Regions from separate parts of the Halomonas aquatica genome, predicted to be linked through region 3. Evidence: predicted binding sites of a transcription regulator. Region 3 holds the regulator's gene; each other region holds the start of a gene.
What was found. The regulator sigma-54, encoded in region 3, starts transcription at its own class of promoters, with help from an activator protein. The targets are predictions, from matches to a motif close to TGGCACNNNNNTTGCTNT.
Positions count from the first base shown of each region.

Region 1: the regulator sigma-54 is predicted to act here: its motif matches at 3,059-3,076, upstream of ABE960_RS01035 (HAD-IIB family hydrolase).
Region 2: the regulator sigma-54 is predicted to act here: its motif matches at 2,761-2,778, upstream of glnL (nitrogen regulation protein NR(II)).

Region 1 is NZ_JBEGCJ010000001.1:242,077-248,713, forward strand. Features, by position in the region: gene ABE960_RS01025 (MBL fold metallo-hydrolase RNA specificity domain-containing protein) at 1-670, opposite strand, end outside; gene ABE960_RS01030 (glycosyltransferase family protein) at 878-2,098, opposite strand; gene ABE960_RS01035 (HAD-IIB family hydrolase) at 2,095-3,021, opposite strand; gene glyA (serine hydroxymethyltransferase) at 3,238-4,503, opposite strand; gene ABE960_RS01045 (hypothetical protein) at 4,644-6,044, opposite strand; gene ABE960_RS01050 (ABC transporter permease) at 6,242-6,637, opposite strand, start outside.
Region 2 is NZ_JBEGCJ010000004.1:33,277-39,913, reverse strand. Features, by position in the region: gene glnA (glutamate--ammonia ligase) at 1-1,320, shown strand, start outside; gene ABE960_RS09180 (DUF4124 domain-containing protein) at 1,682-2,260, shown strand; gene glnL (nitrogen regulation protein NR(II)) at 2,846-3,892, shown strand; gene glnG (nitrogen regulation protein NR(I)) at 3,885-5,297, shown strand; gene ABE960_RS09165 (hydroxymethylglutaryl-CoA lyase-like TIM-barrel protein) at 5,397-6,023, shown strand; gene ABE960_RS09160 (deoxyguanosinetriphosphate triphosphohydrolase) at 6,088-6,637, shown strand, end outside.
Region 3 is NZ_JBEGCJ010000005.1:292,330-298,966, forward strand. Features, by position in the region: gene ABE960_RS12570 (KpsF/GutQ family sugar-phosphate isomerase) at 1-96, shown strand, start outside; gene ABE960_RS12575 (KdsC family phosphatase) at 128-700, shown strand; gene lptC (LPS export ABC transporter periplasmic protein LptC) at 704-1,288, shown strand; gene lptA (lipopolysaccharide transport periplasmic protein LptA) at 1,285-1,815, shown strand; gene lptB (LPS export ABC transporter ATP-binding protein) at 1,815-2,540, shown strand; gene ABE960_RS12595 (RNA polymerase factor sigma-54) at 2,683-4,107, shown strand; gene hpf (ribosome hibernation-promoting factor, HPF/YfiA family) at 4,278-4,586, shown strand; gene ptsN (PTS IIA-like nitrogen regulatory protein PtsN) at 4,594-5,079, shown strand; gene rapZ (RNase adapter RapZ) at 5,123-6,040, shown strand; gene ABE960_RS12615 (HPr family phosphocarrier protein) at 6,044-6,313, shown strand; gene pmbA (metalloprotease PmbA) at 6,353-6,637, opposite strand, start outside.

The sequences.
Region 1 (6,637 bases), on a different contig from region 3:
GGTCACGGTCGCCGTAGGTGCTCTCCATCAGCACCAGGTCGGCGTCGTGGAGTTTCTCGGGATCCTTCATCAGCACCGAACTGGGGTTGCCAAGGTCCCCCGAGAAAATCAGGCGCTTGACCTGACCACCCGAGGGAATGGCCAGTTCGACGATGGCCGAACCAAGGATGTGGCCGGCATCGCGGAAGACCAGGCTGGCACCGCCGGGCAGCTCGACCGGCCGGCCATAGGGATGGGGCTCGCAGAGTGCCAGGGTGCGTTCGACGTCCTCGAGCTCGTAGAGCGGCTCGATCAACGGCTTGCCGTTACGCCTGCGCCACTTATTTTCCCACTCGACGTCCTTGACCATGATGAAGGCGGCATCCTGGAGCATGATCTCCAGCAGGTCGCGGGTGCCCCGCGTACAGTGGATCGGCCCGCGATAGCCCTCCCGAACCAGCTTCGGCAGCAGCCCCGAGTGGTCGAGATGACCATGGGACAGCACCACCGCCTCGACCTCACCGGCCAGTCTGCCGAAGGGGCGGGCATTGGCCTCATCCGCATCGCCGCCGCCCTGATGCAGGCCACACTCCAGCAACAGCTTGTGCGAGCGGCCATTGCCGTCCACCTCGATGAGATAGCGTGATCCGGTGACTTCCTTGACCGCACCCTGGAAGGTCAGTGTCGACATGGTCGCGCTCCCTGTGGCTGACATCCGGGGAGACACTGCCGAGGCAGCCCCCTGGCATCAGCATAACGGATACACGATCCTTCGGCGTCCGCTTGGAAGCAATAGTGGACAAACATCGTCAGGGGGAGGCATACGGCCTACAGAGACGATGCCGCCATCACGCCGCCGCGGGTACTCGCTCTCCACCTGGTGGTGGGGGGGGAGTGGCTAGACCTCCCCGGCGTTGTCGAGCTCCACCGCCTGGAACATGCGTTCCGGCAGATCGGGAATGGCCGCCTTGACCCGGTTCCAGCTAGGGATGAAGGGCCGCTCGCCGGGGTTGTCCTGGAAGGCGCTGCCAGCCTCGAGCAGGTTGGCGGCGAACAGCTCCACCGCCTGCTCCTCGGCGTGCCGGTCGAGGCGCAGGCCGTTCATCACGGCATCGTGGTCGTAGGCCTCGATCAGGTCCAGCGCCAGGCGGTAGTAGGTCGCCTTGATCGTTCGGAAGTCCTCGGCGCTGAAGGTCACGCCCTGAGTCGCCAGCTTGCGATAGAGCGACTTGGCGATATCGAGGCTCATGCGGTTGAGCCCGCCCGAGGCGTCCTCGGCGGATACCGGCTGATGCTTGTGGTCGTAGGCATCGGCCAGATCCACCTGACAGAGCCGCTTGGTGGAGTAGTTGCGGTGAACCTCGGAGAGCACGCCGATCTCCAGGCCCCAGTCGGCGGGGATGCGGATGCCGTCGAGCACCTCGGTGCGCATGGAGAACTCGCCGGAGAGTGCATAGCGGAAGCTGTCCAGGTACTCCAGGTAGGGCAGGGGGCCGTGGATCTTCTTGAGCGCCCGCAGCAGCGGAGTGACCATCAGCCGCGAGACCCGGCCATTGAGTCGCCCCTCGGCGATACGCGGGTAGTAGCCCTTGCAGAACTCGTAGTTGAACTGAGGGTGGACCACTGGATAGAAGAGTCTCGCCAGCAGCCCCCGGTCGTAAGTGAGAATGTCACAGTCATGCAGGGCAACCACCCGTCCGAGGCCCGAGGCCTGCACATAGCCACCGCAGTACCAGACGTTGCGGCCCTTGCCTGGCTGCTGGGGGGCCAGGCCCTGGGCCTCGAGCTCGGCGTCCAGCGCCCGTAGCCGAGGGCCATCGTTCCACAGGATGCGGTGGTGCTGGGGGAGCCTGGCGAAAAATTCCCGAGCCCGCAGAAACTGCTCCCGGTCGGCGCGATCCAGGCCGATCACCACCTCCGAGAGGTAGGGCACCCGGGCGATCTCGTCGACGATGTTGGAAAGTGCCGGCCCCTCCAGTTCGGAGAAGAGCGACGGCAGGATCAGGCTCATCGGGCGGCGGGCGGAGAACGCCACCAGGTCCGTTTCCAGGTCCTCCACTGGCCGGCGAGTCAGGTTGTGGAAGTCGGTGATGATGCCGTTCTGGTGGAAATCGCTCATGCCGGCACCCTCCCCTGCCCCCCCCGGTGATCGCTCTGTCTCACCACCGCGTCCGCCGATCTCAGTCGGCGGTCGGCTCGCCCCCACCAGTAGGCCACCCCCTCGGCCCAGCCGGCGGGCCCGGTAACCACGCTGCGGTAGAGCGAGACCTGGTCCGGCGACACCTCCAGGTCATGACAGCCGCGTATCACCACCGCCTGGTCGACCACCTCGAGCATAGCGATGTCGTTGGGGCCATCGCCCAGCGCCAGGGTCAACGGACGACTGCCGCGCAGCGCCTGAAAGCGCTCGATCAGCCAGCTCACGGCGCTGCCCTTGTGGCAATCGCCGGTGACGTGCCAGAAGCGGCCGCCGCGCACCAGGCGCAGGCCATCGCTCTCGAGTCCCTCCCGGAAGGTCGCGAGGCGCTCATCCACCTCCTCCCAGATCAGCGGCTCGCTGCCCTCGCGCATCCTCGCCAGGCGCGCCTCCGGCTCCGCCAGCCCGGTGAAGTCGACAAGCTCCTCCAGGGACATCTCACTCATGGTGGTGAAACGCACACCCAGCCGCTCGCGCCAGACCGAGAGGCGCTTGCGGATGAAGCCGATGTCGACCCCCAGGGTCCTGATCGCCAGACCGTCAGAGCCGGGGCCGCGCTCCAGCCGAGCATGGCTCCAGGAAAGGGGAAGCCCGGCCACGGCGCCGTTCTCGGCGATGAAGGGCGCGTCTGTCAGCCCCAGGGCCCGACGCAGCGGCAAGATCTCGCTGCGCGTCTTGCTGGTCACCGGAATCACCGGCACGCCCTGGGCCTTCAGCCGGGCGAGCCAGGGCTTGGCAGGTGCCCAGTCATAGCTGTGGTGGTCGAGCAGCGAGCCATCCAGGTCGGTGAAGACCAGGCGTGGCCGCAGGGTGGGGTCGCGTGGCGAGGCTGATGTGGAGGGCATGGCGTGTCCCGCTCCAGGGTGGTGGACTGTGGATGCCCATGCAGGGGGCGTGCCAGGGTGCAGCGAAAACACCCCGATACGAGAGCATAGGCTACCGCCACCTCAGCCGACACGAAGGGCGCACCAGAAACGAACACAAAAACGCCCCATCATGGTGCATCATGACGGAGCGCAGGAGCCCAGGCGCGGCAGCGCCCGAATCAATGAGACAGCGGCTCAGCCATAGACAGGCAGGCGAGTGCAGACCGCCTCGACCTCGGCCTTGACCTCGGCCTCGATGGCGGCGGTGTCTTCGCCTTTCGCCATCACGTCGAGGATGTCACAGATCCAGCCGGCGAGTTCGCGGCACTCGGGATCAAGGAAGCCGCGGGTGGTCACCGCCGGGGTGCCGATGCGCAGGCCCGAGGTCACGAAGGGGCTCTGGGGGTCGCCGGGCACGGCGTTCTTGTTGACGGTGATGTGGGCGCGGCCCAGGGCGGCATCCGCGTCCTTGCCGGTCAGGCCCTGCTTGATCAGCGAGAGCAGGAAGAGGTGATCCTCGGTGCCGCCGGAGACGATGTCGAAGCCGCGCTCGATGAACACCCCGGCCATGGCCTGGGCGTTCTTGACCACCTGCTGCTGGTAGGCCTTGAAGCCGGGCTCCATGGCCTCCTTGAAGCAGATCGCCTTGGCCGCGATGACATGCTCCAGCGGACCGCCCTGCCCCCCCGGGAAGACCGCGGACTGCAGCTTCTTCTCGATGGCCTCGTCGCCCTCGGCGGAGAGGATCAGGCCACCGCGCGGGCCGCGCAGGGTCTTGTGGGTGGTAGTGGTGACCACGTGGGCATGGGGCAGCGGCGTCGGGTAGACACCGGCGGCCACCAGTCCGGCGATATGGGCCATGTCGACCAACAGGAAGGCGCCCACCTCGTCGGCGATCTCGCGGAACCTGGCCCAGTCGATGATCTGTGAGTAGGCGGAGAAGCCGGCGATGATCATCTTCGGCTGGTGCTCGCGGGCCAGGCGCGCCACCTCGTCATAATCGATACGGCCATTCTCGTCGATACCGTATTGCACTGCGTTGTAATGCTTGCCGGAGAAGTTCGGCTTGGCACCGTGGGTGAGGTGACCGCCGGCGTCGAGGCTCATGCCGAGGATGGTATCGCCCGGCTTGACCAGGGCCTGGAAGACGGCACCGTTGGCCTGGGAACCGGAGTGCGGCTGGACGTTGGCGTAGCTGGCGCCGAACAGTTCCTTGGCATAGTCGATGGCCAGCTGCTCGACGATGTCCACGTACTCGCAGCCACCGTAGTAGCGCTTGCCGGGATAGCCTTCCGCGTACTTGTTGGTCAGCTGGCTGCCCTGAGCCTCCAGCACCCGGGGGCTCGCATAGTTCTCGGAGGCGATCAGCTCGATGTGCGCCTCCTGGCGAGCGACTTCCTTCTGCATCGCATCGAACAGGACGTCATCGAAACCGGCAATCTGCATGTCACGGCTGAACATCGGCGGGAAACCTCGCATCACGGGAGAATCTGGGCCCCACATGATACCCCAGCCCCCGGCGGCTTTCACATGAAAGGCGATCATGGGCAACCGCTGTCTCACTCAAGCTCCCGCGGCGCCCGCGCGCCGCATCGTCCGGCTCAGCGACTCTCCACGCGCATCTCGAGCCGCTTCGGCAGGGCCAGGGGGTCGGCGGCGAGCACCTCGAGCTCGCTGTCGGCGGGCAGGATCAGATGGATGGTGAGCTCGCTGGCCTCTCCCGCCATCATCGCCACCAGCCCGGTGAACAGCGCCTCGATCTCCGGGCCGAGCATCATGCCGAAGCCCTGGGCCTGGGTGCGCGCCTGTTCCAGGAACAACGCCTCGCTGACGCCTTGACTGGCCGCCATGATCTTCGGCAGGCGACCGAAGAGCCCCAGATCGGAAAGCGTCGCGTCGACACGGCCTCCCAGCAGGGTCACCCCTTCCAGGCTCTCCATGTTGGCCAGGAAGGCGGCCGGCTCGACACCTTCCGGCAGGCGCACCGGCAAGTCGGCATCCAGCGTCCAGCCGAAGGCTTCGTCGGCGGTGATCGTCAGCTCGCCCAGCAGGCGGCTGGCCGTATTCCCCGATTCCCAGCGCCCTGTGGAGTCCGCATCGAGCCGGAGCTGCCCGCTGCCGCCGGTCAAGACGTTGCTGGCCATGCGCAGTTGGGTGCGCTCCTCCTCCGGCGCCAGGGCGATCATCCTCGCCAGGTCGAGATCCAGCGACTCGAGCCGGAAGCCGCCTTCGCCGTCCGTCATGTCGCCGTCGACCTCCAGGGACGACAGAGTCGCCACGAGCCGGTCGGAATCGATGACCAGGTCGCGCATCTCGAGCCGATCGATTTCCCGTTGCTCTTCCGGACCCTGCAGGCCGCGCAGCCCCTCCACCCGCGCAAAGGCCAGAGAGAAGGTGCCACTGCCGAACTCGTCATCGCCCTCGGCCTGCCCCTCCAAACCGCTGACCTCCAGGCTGTCGATGGCATCCTGGCTCACCCCTGCGGCCTGCAGGCGCTCGACGGCGATCCGCCCGCGTCCCTCGCCGAACTCCTCTCCCAGCTCCTGCCCGGAAAACTCGGCGACCAGTGCCTCGACGACGAGCCCCCCGACCGTGAACCCCTCAGGCCAGGTCTCCTGATGGAGGGGCAGGACCGCTCGGGAAGGATCGTCGAGCAGCAGCGTCTCGGCGGTCAGCAGCGACTGCTCACGACCCGGCGTCTCCAGACGAATGCCCTCGATGCGTACCTCATCTGGCCGGTCGTAGTCACCGCTGACCTCGTAGCGATCGAGCCATAGCCGCTGCCCCTCGGGGCCGACGAAGTGAAGATCACTGGCGGTGACCCGCTCACGGATCATCGATTCGGCGACCTCGCCGATCTCGAGCGTTCCCTCGTCGGCAAACAGCGCCCGAAGATCGTCCTCCAGCCGCTCGGTCGGGGCACGGTCGTCGGCCAGAGCGGACACCGCCAGACACAGCAATGATGCGGCGAGCAGACTCGCCCTGATTACCGAACTCGACATGCGCATGTTCTCCTCCTTGATGGATGCACGGCCATGCGCGCACGGCCATGGTTCGGGACAGTCGTTGCTCCGCTCGAGTCTAGCCCAGCGGAGTTTCTCGAGCCGCTTCATTGACCGGCATCGTCATCCAGCCCGGTCCATTGCGGCGGGGCCGGTCAGCAGGCGAGCACGCAGGGGCTCGGCCTCATGATCATGCCTCAGGTCTCGCCGAGCAGGCCAAGGCTCGCCGCGGGGGCCTGGCGGCGCAAGTCCCGGGAGAGCAGGTGGCCGATCACCCCGATCAGCAGCGCGCCGCCCAGCGGCAGCGCCAACCAGAGCCCCCAGTGGAAACGAGGCGCCAGGTCGAACCAGGCCAGGTAAATACCCGCGGCGGCGAGTTCGGCGAGCAGCGCACCCATCAGGCCGCTGGCCAGGCCGAGGATCGCGAATTCGGCGCCCTGGACCCTAGAGAGCAGGCGGTTGCCGGCGCCGAAGACGCGCAGCAGGCCGCTCTCGTGGGCCCGCACCGGGCGGCTGGCGGTCAGGGCGGCATAGAGCACGCTGACACCGGCCAGCAGCACGAAGGCCAGCACCAGCTCCACCGCTCGGGTCAC
Region 2 (6,637 bases), on a different contig from region 3:
CACGTGACCATTCCGGCCCGTGATGTCGACGAGGAGTTTTTCGAGAACGGTCAGATGTTCGACGGTTCCTCCATCAACGGCTGGAAGGGCATCAACGAGTCCGACATGATCCTGCGCCCCGAGGATGGTTCCGGCTTCCTCGACCCCTTCACCGAGGACGCTACCCTGGTGCTGCGCTGCGACATCATCGAGCCGGCCACCATGCAGGGCTACGAGCGCGATCCCCGCTCCATCGCCAAGCGCGCCGAGGCCTACCTGCAGTCCACTGGGCTTGGCGACACCGCCTTCTTCGGCCCGGAGCCCGAGTTCTTCATCTTCGATGAGGTGCACTGGAAGGCCGACATCGAAGGCGCCATGTACAAGATCTCCTCCGAGGAAGGCGCCTGGGCCACCGACCGCAACATCGAGGGCGGTAACCTCGGCCACCGTCCGCGGGTCAAGGGCGGCTATTTCCCTGTCCCGCCTGTGGACAGCTTCCACGACATCCGTGGCGCCATGTGCAACACTCTGGAGGCCATCGGCCAGAGCGTCGAGGTGCACCACCACGAGGTGTCCAACGCCGGCCAGAACGAGATCGGCGTGAAGTTCAATACGCTGGTCAAGAAGGCCGACGAGGTCCAGGAGCTGAAGTACGTCATCCACAACGTGGCTCACGCCTACGGCAAGACCGCCACCTTCATGCCCAAGCCCCTGGTCGGTGACAACGGCAGCGGCATGCACGTCCACCAGTCCTTCTGGAAGGATGGCAGCAACCAGTTTGCCGGTGACGAGTACGCGGGCCTCTCCGAGATGGCGCTCTACTACATCGGTGGCATCATCAAGCACGCGCGTGCCCTGAACGCCTTCACCAACGCCTCCACCAACTCCTACAAGCGTCTGGTGCCGGGCTTCGAGGCGCCGGTGATGCTGGCCTACAGTGCCCGCAACCGCTCCGCCTCCATTCGCATCCCCTACACCGCGAGCCCCAAGGGCAAGCGCATCGAGGCCCGTTTCCCGGACCCGACCGCCAACCCCTACCTGTGCTTCGCGGCGATGCTGATGGCCGGCATCGACGGCATCAAGAACAAGATTCATCCCGGCGACGCCATGGACAAGAACCTCTATGACCTGCCGCCGGAAGAGGGCAAGTCCATCCCGACCGTGGCCGAGAGCCTGGACCAGGCCTTGGAGGCACTGGATGCCGACCGCGCCTTCCTGGTCGAGGGTGGCGTCTTCACCGACGACATGATCGATGCCTACATCGAGCTCAAGGAAGAGGACGTCGAGCGTATCCGCATGACGACCCATCCGGTCGAGTTCGACATGTACTACAGCTGCTGATCCCGCGGCGCCATGGCGCCGCGTCCAGCACCAGAAGAGGCACGCCCCTGGGGCGTGCCTCTTTTTTTTGCTACGGCAGCAGCATATGGCCGGCGATGCCCAGGGCAAATTCCATCACCGCGCCCAGCGGCGGCCCCCAGTGGCATCGCCATGCCGGCCATCAGCGTGAGGGCGACCACTGTCTGCCATGCTTCCATGCTGAATCCTCCTCGCCTTGTGGTGTCGGAAGGGTATCCTATCCACATTGGCTGTGATGTCGCATGCGGATTCCGTGACGGCCCCTGCTGGTTTAGTCTGAACGCATGTGGACGCCGCATTGCTAGGATGGTGTCTGGATGTCGATGATCCCCGGGAGGGACGCATGAAAAAGGCAGTCGTGTTACTGGCGCTGGGCCTGTCGGTGAGCGTGGTGGCTCACGCTCAGACTATCTATCGCTCCACGGATGCTCAGGGCAACGTGGTATTCACCGACAATCCGGAGGGTGGAGGCGAGGAGATGACCCTCGACCCGCTTACCGTGGTGCCCAGTACCAGCGAGCCGGCTCTCATGGCACCAGAGGTCCAGGGTGCCGAGGGAGGCGGCGGCACAGCATCGCCGGGGCAGCCGTTCATGCCCTACGATAGCTTCGGTATCCTTTCGCCTCGACAGGATGAGACCCTGCCCACCGGAGCGGCCGGGAATGTGCAGGTGAGCCTGGGGATCCAGCCGAGCCTGCGCGAGGACCATCGTGTGCGGCTGCTGGTGGACGGTCAGATCAGCCAGTCGGCCATGAACACCGATACCTTCCTGTTGAACAACCTGGAGCGCGGAGAGCACCTGCTGCAGGCCGAGCTGCTGGACGCCAGCGGGGCGGTGCGACATCGCACCTCGCCGGTGACCCTCTATGTGCAGCGAGCCAGTGTCAACCTGCCCGGGAATCCCAACAGCACAGGTAATTAGCTTTCCCGTCGCCGGCCACATCGGCCGCTTTGTCCGGACGGCACTCAAAGGCCCTGCGAGCCCCCGTCTCGAGAGGAGGACCACTTCGATGCCTTCGATCATGCCGACAGGGTGAAGGAGGGTCGCGCCTTTGATGCCCGCAGGCGGCTGCATGGGGGAGTTGCCTGGCGACGCCGTTCCTCGGTGCGCGAATGGCGTCCGGAACCGCCCCGCCGTTTGCCGTCCCACCGCCAGCCGAGCTATCACCAGCCGAGCTATCACCAGCCGAGCTATCACCAGCCGAGCTATCAGCATCCGGCCAGCCCCCAGCCCCCAGCCCCCAGCCGCCTCGCCATACGCCGCCCCAAGTCGTCTCACCACCCGAAGAGCCCCGAGGTTGATAGCGCCTCGTCCTTGCTCGGATGCACGGGAGCGGGCGCTCGGCATCTTTATGCACTAAAATGGTGCATAGTTATGGTGCGGCCTTGCCCTACAAGGGCACCAGGGGATGCGTCATGAAGTGGCGCGTTTCTTGCAGGTCTTCCTTCGATGGATGCTCAAGGCGCTTCTTCTGGAAGCGGGAAACGGATCGTGCGGGACGTCCCCATGTATCAACGCTTGATGGAACACCTCACCACTGCGGTGCTGCTGCTCGATGGCAAGCTTCGGCTGTGCTGGATGAATCCGGCCGCCGAGGCGTTGCTGGCGGTCAGCCTTGGCCGCCTGAAGGGGCAGCCCCTGCCGTCTCTGGTGACCGGTGATGAGGATATCGGGGCCCTGCTCGCCAAGGCGCTAGACGAATTCCATCCGTTCACCCAGCGCGAGGCGCGCCTGACCCTGGTCACCGGCGAGGTGCTCACCGTCGACTACACGGCCTCGCCCCTGTCCGCGGATGAACTGTTGATCGAGGTGGAGCCCCGCGACCGGCTGCTGCGGATCTCCCGCGAGGAATCGTTGCAGAGTCGCCAGGAGACCATCAAGGTGCTGGCCCGCGGGCTGGCCCATGAGGTCAAGAACCCTCTGGGCGGCATCCGTGGTGCGGCCCAGCTGCTGGAGCGAGACCTCGATGATCCCGGGCTTCAGGAGTTCACCCACATCATCATCGAAGAGGTCGACCGCCTGCGGGACCTCGTCGATTCGATGCTGGGTCCCAACCGGGTGGTCCACCACGAGCCCCTGAACATTCACAAGGTCCTGGAGCGGGTCCGCTCGCTTTTGCTCGTCGAGCATCCGTCGGTATGGATCGAGCGCGACTACGATCCCAGCCTGCCGGACCTGTCCGGCGACGAGTCGCAGATGATTCAGGCGGTCCTCAACGTGGCTCGCAATGCCGTGGAGGCGATGACCGAGTCCAGCACCACGTCGCCGCGGCTGGTGCTGCGGACCCGCGCCCGCCGCCAGTTCACCCTGGGCGCCGAACGTCACCGGCTGGTCTGCGAAGTGGCGATCATCGACAACGGCCCGGGGATCCCCAGGTCGCTGCGCGAGACGCTCTTCTACCCCATGGTCTCCGGCCGCGCCGAGGGCAGCGGCCTGGGGCTCTCCATTGCCCAGTCGATCCTGCACCAGCACCAGGGGCTGATCGAGTGCGATTCCGCGCCAGGGCACACCCAATTCCGACTGCTGATACCGCTGGAGAAGCGTCATGACTGATGTCGCACGCGTCGTGGTCGTCGACGACGATCGCGCCATTCGCTGGGTGCTGGAGCGTGCCCTGGCTCAGCCTGACCTCGAGGTCGAAGCACACGAGCGTGCCGACCATGCCCTCGAACGCCTGCTCGAGGACCCGCCGGACGTGCTGGTCACCGATATCCGCATGCCGGGGATCGATGGTCTGGACCTGATGGCCCGGGTGCGCGAGGTTCATCCGGAGCTCCCGGTGATCGTGATGACCGCACACTCGGACCTCGACAGCGCCGTGGCCTCCTATCAGGGAGGCGCCTTCGAGTACCTGCCCAAGCCCTTCGACGTGGATGAGGCACTGGCCTTGGTGCGCCGTGCGGTGGCCCATGCCCGCGAACGGCGGCGACCGGTCAGCGTCCCCGAGGGGCTCGAGGCCGAGATCATCGGCGAGGCGCCTGCCATGCAGGAGGTGTTCCGCGCCATCGGCCGACTGTCGAAATCGCACATCACGGTGCTGATCAACGGCGATTCCGGTACTGGCAAGGAGCGTGTCGCGCAAGCCTTGCACCAGCACAGTCCGCGTGCCGGCAAGCCCTTCATCGCGCTGAACATGGCCGCGATTCCCAAGGATCTGATCGAGTCGGAGCTGTTCGGCCACGAGAAGGGCGCGTTCACTGGTGCCACGGCCCAGCGTCAGGGGCGGTTCGAGCAGGCGAACGGCGGCACCCTGTTGCTCGACGAGATCGGCGACATGCCCGCCGATACCCAGACCCGCCTGCTCCGAGTGCTGGCCGATGGCGAGTTCTTCCGGGTGGGCGGCCACACCTCGGTGAAGGTGGACGTGCGGATCATCGCCGCCACTCACCAGAATCTCGAGACCCTGGTGGAGAATGGGCGTTTCCGCGAGGACCTGTTCCATCGCCTCAATGTGATACGCGTGCACCTGCCCAATCTGGCCGAGCGTCGGGAGGACATCCCGCGGCTGGCGCGCCACTTCCTGTCCGAGGCGGCCAAGGAACTCACCACCGACATCAAGGTGCTCACGGCCGAGGCCGAGGCCCATATCACCCGGCTGCCCTGGCCGGGTAACGTTCGTCAGCTTGAGAATACCTGCCGCTGGCTGACCGTGATGGCCTCCGGTCGCGAGGTGCTCATCCAGGATCTGCCGCCGGAGCTGCGCCAGCCCGGGGCCACCGAGGGCAACGTAGGTGACTGGCGAACCGCCTTCCGGGACTGGGCCGACAGGGCGCTGGCCGCCGGCCATACCCACCTGCTCGAGGAGGCCGTGCCGGACTTCGAGCGGATCCTGATCGAGACCGCGCTCAAGCACACCGGGGGTCGCAAGGGGGAGGCCGCCGAGCTGCTGGGCTGGGGCCGCAATACCCTGACCCGGAAGCTGAAGGCGCTGCTGCCGGCGCTGGCCGATGGTGAGTGAACCATCGAGGGGAGGCCGGGTACCCAGAGCGATGGCCTAGCCTGGAAGCAGATTGTCTAGCCCGGAAGCCGATGGCCGCCGACCGGTAGGCAGTTCGAGTTGACCTCCTTCGTCAGTCCCCGGGCCGTGCCGGCTCTGGCCGATGCCCGCGAGCTGATGTCTTCCCTGCGAGATACGCCAGATGTCCATTTCTTTGCGCTGGTGCCGAACCTTCGCGTTGCCGAGCGTGCCCTGGAGGCGGGGGTCGACTCGGTGGTGTTGTTCGTCTCTGCCTCGCAGACTCACAACGCCAAGAACGTCAATTGCCGCGTCGAGGACTCCTTGGCGGGTTTCGAGCAGATCGCCCGCCACCTCGAGGGCAGCGGCATCGAGGTCCGTGGAGCCATGACCACTGCCTTCGGCTGCCCCTTCGAGGGGGATATCGATGTACAAGTCATTGGCCGTATTGCCAGCCACTTCGCCGACCTTGGAGCGAACCGGCTGTCGCTGGGCCACGGGGTGCTGGGCTATTCGCTGCGCAAGCTGGAGATTCCCACGGTGCCGGTGGTGCTGGGCCTGCTGGGTGGGCAGATGGAGTTCAACCTGCGGCGTGCCATGGCGATCTCGGCCGGGGAGTGGAACATTCTGTGGAGCAGCGGTATCTCGATGGGCATCTACCTCTTCGCCGTCACCCTGATCGTCGCCGGCCTGGTCTACTCCTGGGTCGTCAGGGCGCGTCTTTCCTAGGCCGTCGGGGCTGGGCGCCGGCCCCCGGGGCTGCCAGAATGGGTCCTCCAAGGAGAGATTGCCCATGACGCAGATGAGCTGGGAGCGGTTGCTCGATCCGGGACGGCTGCATGACCGCCGCGACTCACGCCCCGGCAATGGCCGTGGCGAGATCGGCCGCAGCCCCTTCCACAAGGACCATGACCGGATCGTCTTCGCCGGCTCCTTCCGCCGCCTGGGGCGCAAGACTCAGGTACACCCGCTGACCGACAACGACCATATCCACACCCGCTTGACGCATTCGCTGGAGGTGGGCTGCGTAGGCCGCTCGCTTGGCATGATCGCCGGTGAGCTGCTGCGCGACCGCCTGCCCGACTGGATCACACCGGCAGACCTGGGGGTGATCGTCCAGGCAGCGTGCCTGGGGCATGACATCGGCAACCCACCCTTCGGTCATGCCGGCGAATACGCCATTCGCGACTGGTTCGCCCGCGCCGAGGCCGATGGCAGCGGGCTGCTGGAGGGGTTGTCGGCGCTCGAACGCCAGGACCTGCTGACCTACGAGGGCAACGCCCAGGGTTTTCGCATCGTCACCCAGATTGAATACAACCAGTTCCGTGGCGGCATGCGTCTCA
Region 3 (6,637 bases):
GACAGCCGCATCTCGGCACTGGCGGTGGTAGACTCCGACGGCCGCCCGGTAGGCGCCCTTCACATGCATGACCTGCTCGCCACCGGCGTCATTTAATCATCTATTCCGACCACTTCCCGGAGATACCATGAGCCTTGCCTCTTCACTTAACGACAGCCCACTGAATGACAGCAAGCTCGTGGACCGACTGCGCCACATCCGCCTGCTGGCCCTGGACGTGGACGGTGTGCTCACCGACGGGCGCCTCTATTTCCAGGCCGATGGCGTCGAGATCAAGGCCTTCCACACTCATGACGGACACGGCATCAAGCTCGTGCAGCGCGCCGGCATCGAGGTGGCACTGATCACCGGGCGTGACTCACCGATGGTCAGCCAGCGCGCCGCCGCGCTGGGCGTCAAGCATGTCTTCCAGGGAGCGGAGAAGAAGCTGACCGTGCTGCGAGAGCTGTGCGGACGGCTCGGCCTCGAACTCGAGCAGGTCGCCTACTGCGGTGATGACATGCCCGACGTGGCCGCCATCCGCCGGGCCGGGATCGGCATCAGCGTGCCCGGCGCACCGAGCTATATCCGCGGCCAGGCCGACTGGGTGACCGAAACCATGGGCGGCCACGGCGCTGTTCGGGAGATCTGCGACACCCTTCTTCAGGCCCAGGGACACTGGGACGCCGTGCTCGACACCTACCTGCACGGCTCGACCTGATCCATGGGCCTGCCGCGCCCCGGCTTTCGCACCGGCCTTTTGCTGCTGCTGTTCGCCCTGGGTGGCGGACTGGCCCTGCTCGACCTGCAAGACGCCCCCCTCCCCGGCCCGGTGCCGGGGGGCGCGTCGGGCGAGCCAGACTACTATCTGGAGAACGCCCGGCTGACCCGCTTCGATGCAAAGGGGCAGCCCCACCAGCGCCTCGACACTCCGCGGCTGACCCACACCCCCCATGACGACATCACCCGCCTGCAGCGCCCGCAGGGCAAGTTGCTGGACGACTCGGGCCGAGTCTGGCTGGCCCGCGGCGACAGAGGCACCCTGGAGACGGGCGGCAACCCGCTGACCCTGTCCGGCGATGCGCAGCTCCGGGCCCCTGCGGAGCGCTGGCAACTGGACACCGAGATCCTGCATTTCGATGCCGATAGCGGCCACGCCTGGAGCGAGACGCCGGCTGTGCTGCGCCAACCTCCCCAGCGGATGAGCGGCGAGCGCTTCGACGCCTGGATCCATGACAACCGCGCCCGGCTGACCGACAATGTCCGCGGCCACCATCCGCCCCAGACCCACGAGGACCCCGAGTCATGACGCGAACTTCCCTCGCCCCCCTTTCGACCCTCGTCGTCATCGGCCTGTTGCTAGGCAGTGCTCAGGCACTGGCATTGGAGGGTGACGCCAGCGCCCCGATCGAGGTGGAGGCCAATCAGCTCGATCTCGACGATCGCGAAGGCACCGCCGTCTATACCGGCAATGTGGACATCCGCCAGGGGAGCATGCAGCTGACCGGCGACCGTGTGGAAATACGGCGCAACGACCAGGGCCAGCTCAGTCAAGCCACCGCCACCGGCGAGCGCGCCTACATCGAGCAACTGCCCGCACCGGACGAGCCCATGGTCCGCGGCTGGGGCCGCACCGTTATCTACCACGTCGCCGAGCGCCGCATCGAACTGATAGACCGCGCCGAACTGCATCAGGGTGGCGACACCTTCGATGGTGGCTACCTCGAATACTTCCTCGACCGCCGCGTCGTCCAGGCCCGCTCCGATGCAGAAGGTGTACAGGAGCGCCAGCGGGTGCGGATGACCCTCGAGCCCGCAAAGCAGGGCGGCCAGTGATGAAGACCCTGAGAGCCCAGCACCTGGCCAAGGGCTACAAGCGTCGCCGAGTGGTGCAGGACATCAGCCTCTCCATCGGGCAGGGCCAGATCGTCGGCCTGCTCGGCCCCAACGGGGCCGGCAAGACTACCTCCTTCTACATGATCGTCGGTCTGGTGCGCGCCGATGCCGGCGAGGTGCATATCGACGACCTGGACCTCTCGACCGCAGCCATGCACGAGCGGGCCAGGGCCGGCATCGGCTACCTGCCCCAGGAAGCCTCGATCTTTCGCAAGCTGTCGGTCGCCGACAACATCATGGCGATCCTCGAGACACGCCCGGACCTCGACCGCAGGGGCCGCGAGGCCAGGCTCGAGGAGCTCCTCGGGGACTTCCACGTGACGCACATCCGCGACAACCTGGGCATGAGCCTCTCCGGTGGCGAACGGCGACGCGTGGAAATCGCCCGGGCGCTGGCCACCGAGCCTGCCTTCATCCTGCTCGACGAACCCTTCGCCGGCGTCGACCCCATCTCGGTGGGCGAGATCAAGGGCATCATCCGCCAGCTCAAGGCCCGAGAAATCGGCGTGCTGATCACCGACCACAATGTGCGCGAGACCCTCGATATCTGCGACAGCGCCTACATCGTCGGTGACGGCCGGATCATCGCCGAGGGCAATGCCGAGGCGATCCTGGCCAACCAGCGCGTCCGCGAGGTCTACCTGGGCCAGGACTTCCGGCTCTGAACTCCAATCTCATGATATAAATGTCGTTATGGCTAAGCGGCATGAAGATTGCGCATGGCACGATTGTTGCATTTTTCCAGTTGCAACCCCCTCGGCCAGGGGCTAGGGTGGGAGTTTTCCTCACGTCGGGGGAACTCCTCTCATGGCCATGAAGGCTTCCCTGCAGCTTCGCGTCGGCACCCAGCTGACCATGACCCCCCAGCTGCAGCAGGCCATCGCCCTGCTGCAGCTCTCGACCCTGGACCTACGCCAGGAGATTCAGCAGGCGCTGGATTCCAACCCCCTGCTGGATGTCGAAGATGACTTCGGCGAAGAGGAGGTGGACGAAACACCCGACGACGACTGGGCCAGCGAGATTCCCGACGAACTCACCACCGACAGCGACTGGTCGGATACCTATCAGGACCTTGGTAGCGTTCCTGCCGGCGGCAGTGGCGAGGGTCCCGATTTCGAGCGTCAGGCGTCGGGGCAGAGCCTGCAGGGCCATCTGGCCTGGCAACTGGCCATGACCAACCTGGACGAGCGCCAGATGCTCATCGCCGAGAGCCTGATCGACAGCCTGAACGGCGACGGCTACCTCACCCAGCCCCTGGAGGAGATCCGCGACGGCCTCAGGGCCCAGGGCCTCGCGGGCCTCAGGAGCCGGGAACTCGAGCAGGTGCTCCTGCGCCTCCAGCAGTTCGAGCCCACTGGGGTCTTCGCCCGTGACCTGCGCGAGTGCCTGATGTTGCAACTGGCCACCCTGCCCGATGACACACCGCTCTTGCCCCAGGCCCGCCGCCTGGTTCGCCAGTTCCTCGAGGCCCTCGCCGGCGACGACCGACGCCTTCTCAAGCGCCGGCTCAGCCTCGACGATGAGGCCCTCGACACGGTGATCGACCTGGTACGCTCGCTGGATCCCCGCCCCGGCAGCGCCTTCACCGAAAACGACAACGACTATGTGATTCCCGATCTGATCGCGCGGCATGCCCGCGATGGCTGGCAGGTAGAACTCAATCCCGAGGCCATGCCGCGCCTGCGCATCCAGCCCGACTATGCCGCGCTGATTCGACGAGCCGACAAGAGCGAGGACAACCAGTTCCTCAAGGACCACCTGCAGGAGGCGCGCTGGCTGATGAAGAGCCTCTCCAGCCGTAACGATACGCTGCTGCGGGTGGGCCGCGAGATCATGGTGCGCCAGATCGACTTCCTGGAGCATGGCGAGGAGGCCATGAAACCCCTGATCCTGGCCGATATCGCCCAGGTCGTGGAGATGCACGAGTCGACCATCTCGCGAGTCACCACCCAGAAGTTCATCCATACCCCGCGCGGCATGTTCGAGCTCAAGTACTTCTTCTCCAGCCAGGTAGGAGGCGGCAACGGCGAGGGTGATGCCCACTCCAGCACCGCCATCCGCGCCCGGATTCGCAAGCTGATCCAGGACGAGGCCCCTCGCAAGCCACTCTCCGACAGCAAGCTGGTCGCCCTGCTCGATGAGGCCGGCATCGGCGTCGCGCGACGCACGGTAGCGAAATATCGCGAGGCGATGGGAATCCCCTCCTCCAGCGAGCGCAAGCGGCTGCGTTGAACGGGGTCCAATGGCGCACTCCAGTACCCGGATGCTTTCTCCCGAATTTGCCGCAAGCAATTGAAATCACGCTATTCGGCGAGAAATCCAATCCCCTCGACCGCGGGGGTATGCAGGACGACAAAAAGGGTTACAATCGATTCACACCCCGTAAGAGCAAGGAGCGTGTCATGCAAGTCAACATCACCGGCCACCATGTAGACCTGACCGACGCACTGCGTGACTATGTGCAGGAGAAACTTACCCGCGTCGAGCGTCACTACGACAACATCACCAACGTGCAGGTCACCCTCTCCGTGGAGAAGGAACGCCAGCAGGCGGCCTGCACCCTTCATGCCGCCGGTGCCGACCTCCATGCAGAGGCCATGGATAATGACATGTATGCCGCCATCGATGCTCTCGCCGACAAGCTCGACCGTCAGTTGGTGAAGCACAAGGAAAAGGCCCAGGCCCGCGCCCAGGGCGCTGGCGCCCGCTGATTCCGTCATGACACTGGACGCCATCCTGCCCCCCGAGCGCACCCTCTTCGATGTGCCGGGGGGGAGCAAGAAGCGAGTGCTGGAATTCTTCAGCACCTTCATTGCCCAGAACACGCCGAGCCTCGACAGCCAGGAGGTCTTCAGCCGACTGATCGGCCGCGAACGACTGGGCAGCACCGGCATCGGCAACGGGGTCGCCATCCCCCACGCACGAAACCCTCACTGCAAGGCACCCATCGCCGGCTTCCTCAAGCTGGCCGAACCGGTGGATTTCGATGCCATCGACGGGGAACCGGTAGACCTGGTCTTCGTGCTGCTGGTACCCGAGGAGGCCGACGAGGCGCATCTCGCCTTGCTCGGCCAGGTCGCCGGCGTGATGAACGACACCGACACCCGGGCCCGCCTGCGTCACAGCGCAAGCCAGCGCGAGCTCCATGAGCTCCTCATGGAGGCGATTCGACAACAGGCCCAGACCGGCGGCCAGGGAGGCTGATCCTCCTTGGCCGCCCGGCCATTACCACGACCAGGAGACCCGCATGCAGCTCGTGATCATCAGTGGCCGGTCGGGTTCCGGCAAGTCGATCGCGCTGCAGGCGCTTGAAGACCTGGGCTACTACGCCATCGACAACCTGCCGGCGATGCTGCTCGGCCCACTCGTTGATGAGCTCCAGGGTGATCGCAGCGTGCGCTCCTCGATCGCCGTCAGCATCGATGCCCGCAATCTCCCGGAAGCCCTGGAACGCTTTCCCGAGTTGCTCGATGACCTGCGCACCCGCGACCTTGAGTGCCAGGTGGTCTACCTGACCACCGATGCGCGGATCCTGCTGGAGCGCTACTCCCACACCCGGCGCCGCCACCCGCTCACACGCGGCAGTGGCATGACCCTGGCCGAGGCCATCGACACCGAGGAACAGGCGCTCTCGGAGATCCGCGATCTCGCCGATCTGGTGATCGACACCTCGCGGCTCTCGGTGCACGAGCTACGGGGGCGCATCACCGACCAGGTAGCGGGCCATCGGGCCGAGCAGATGACCCTGACCGTGGAGTCCTTCGGCTTCAAGCGCGGGGTGCCGCTGGATGCGGACATCGTCTTCGACGCCCGTTGCCTGCCCAACCCCTACTGGGACCCGGCACTGCGGGACGCCACGGGACGAGAGGCCAGCATCATCGCCTTCCTCGACAGCTACCCGGTGGTCTCCGAGATGCACGATGACATCCTCGCCTGGGTAGAGCGCTGGCTGCCGCGCTACCAGAACAGCCAGCGCAGCTACCTCACCGTGGCCATCGGCTGCACCGGGGGCCAGCACCGCTCGGTCTACCTGGCCGAACGACTGGCCAATCATCTCTCGCGGCGGCATGCCGGCGTCAGACTTCGCCATCGCGAGCTGGGGATGCAGGTCAAACTCGCCACCGAAGAAACGGCGGGCCACGACACGCAACAGCAAGGAACCTGACGCGTGCCGAGACGCAAGCTGACCCTGACCAATCGGCGCGGCCTGCATGCCCGCGCCGCCACCAAGCTGGTACAGTGCTGCCAGCCCTTCGATGCGCGGGTCACCGTTCACCGGGGAGGCCAGCAAGCCGATGCCGGCAACATCATGTCGTTGCTGATTCTCGCCGCACCCTGCGGCACCGAGCTCGAGGTCTGCACCGACGGCGAGGACGCCGAGGCGGCCCTCGAGGCCATCATCGCGCTCTTCGAGGCCCGGTTCCACGAGGATGCCTGAGGGCAGGCCAGGACCGGCCCTTGCCAGGCATCATGCTGGTCAGCTGCCTGCCACCATCATCTCGTCGATCAGCCAGCTGCCGGTATGGATGCTGCCTCGGGTATCGGTATCATCCCCCACGCCCACCAGCCCCTTGAATATCGTTTCGAGGTTGCCGGCAATGGTGAACTCCTCCACCGGATGCTGGATCCGGCCGCCTTCGACCCAGAAGCCGGCCGCACCGCGCGAGTAGTCGCCCGTCACGCCATTGACGCCCTGCCCCATGAGTTCGGTGACCAGCACGCCACGGTCCATGCGCGCGAGCAGCGACTCGCGGCTCTCAAG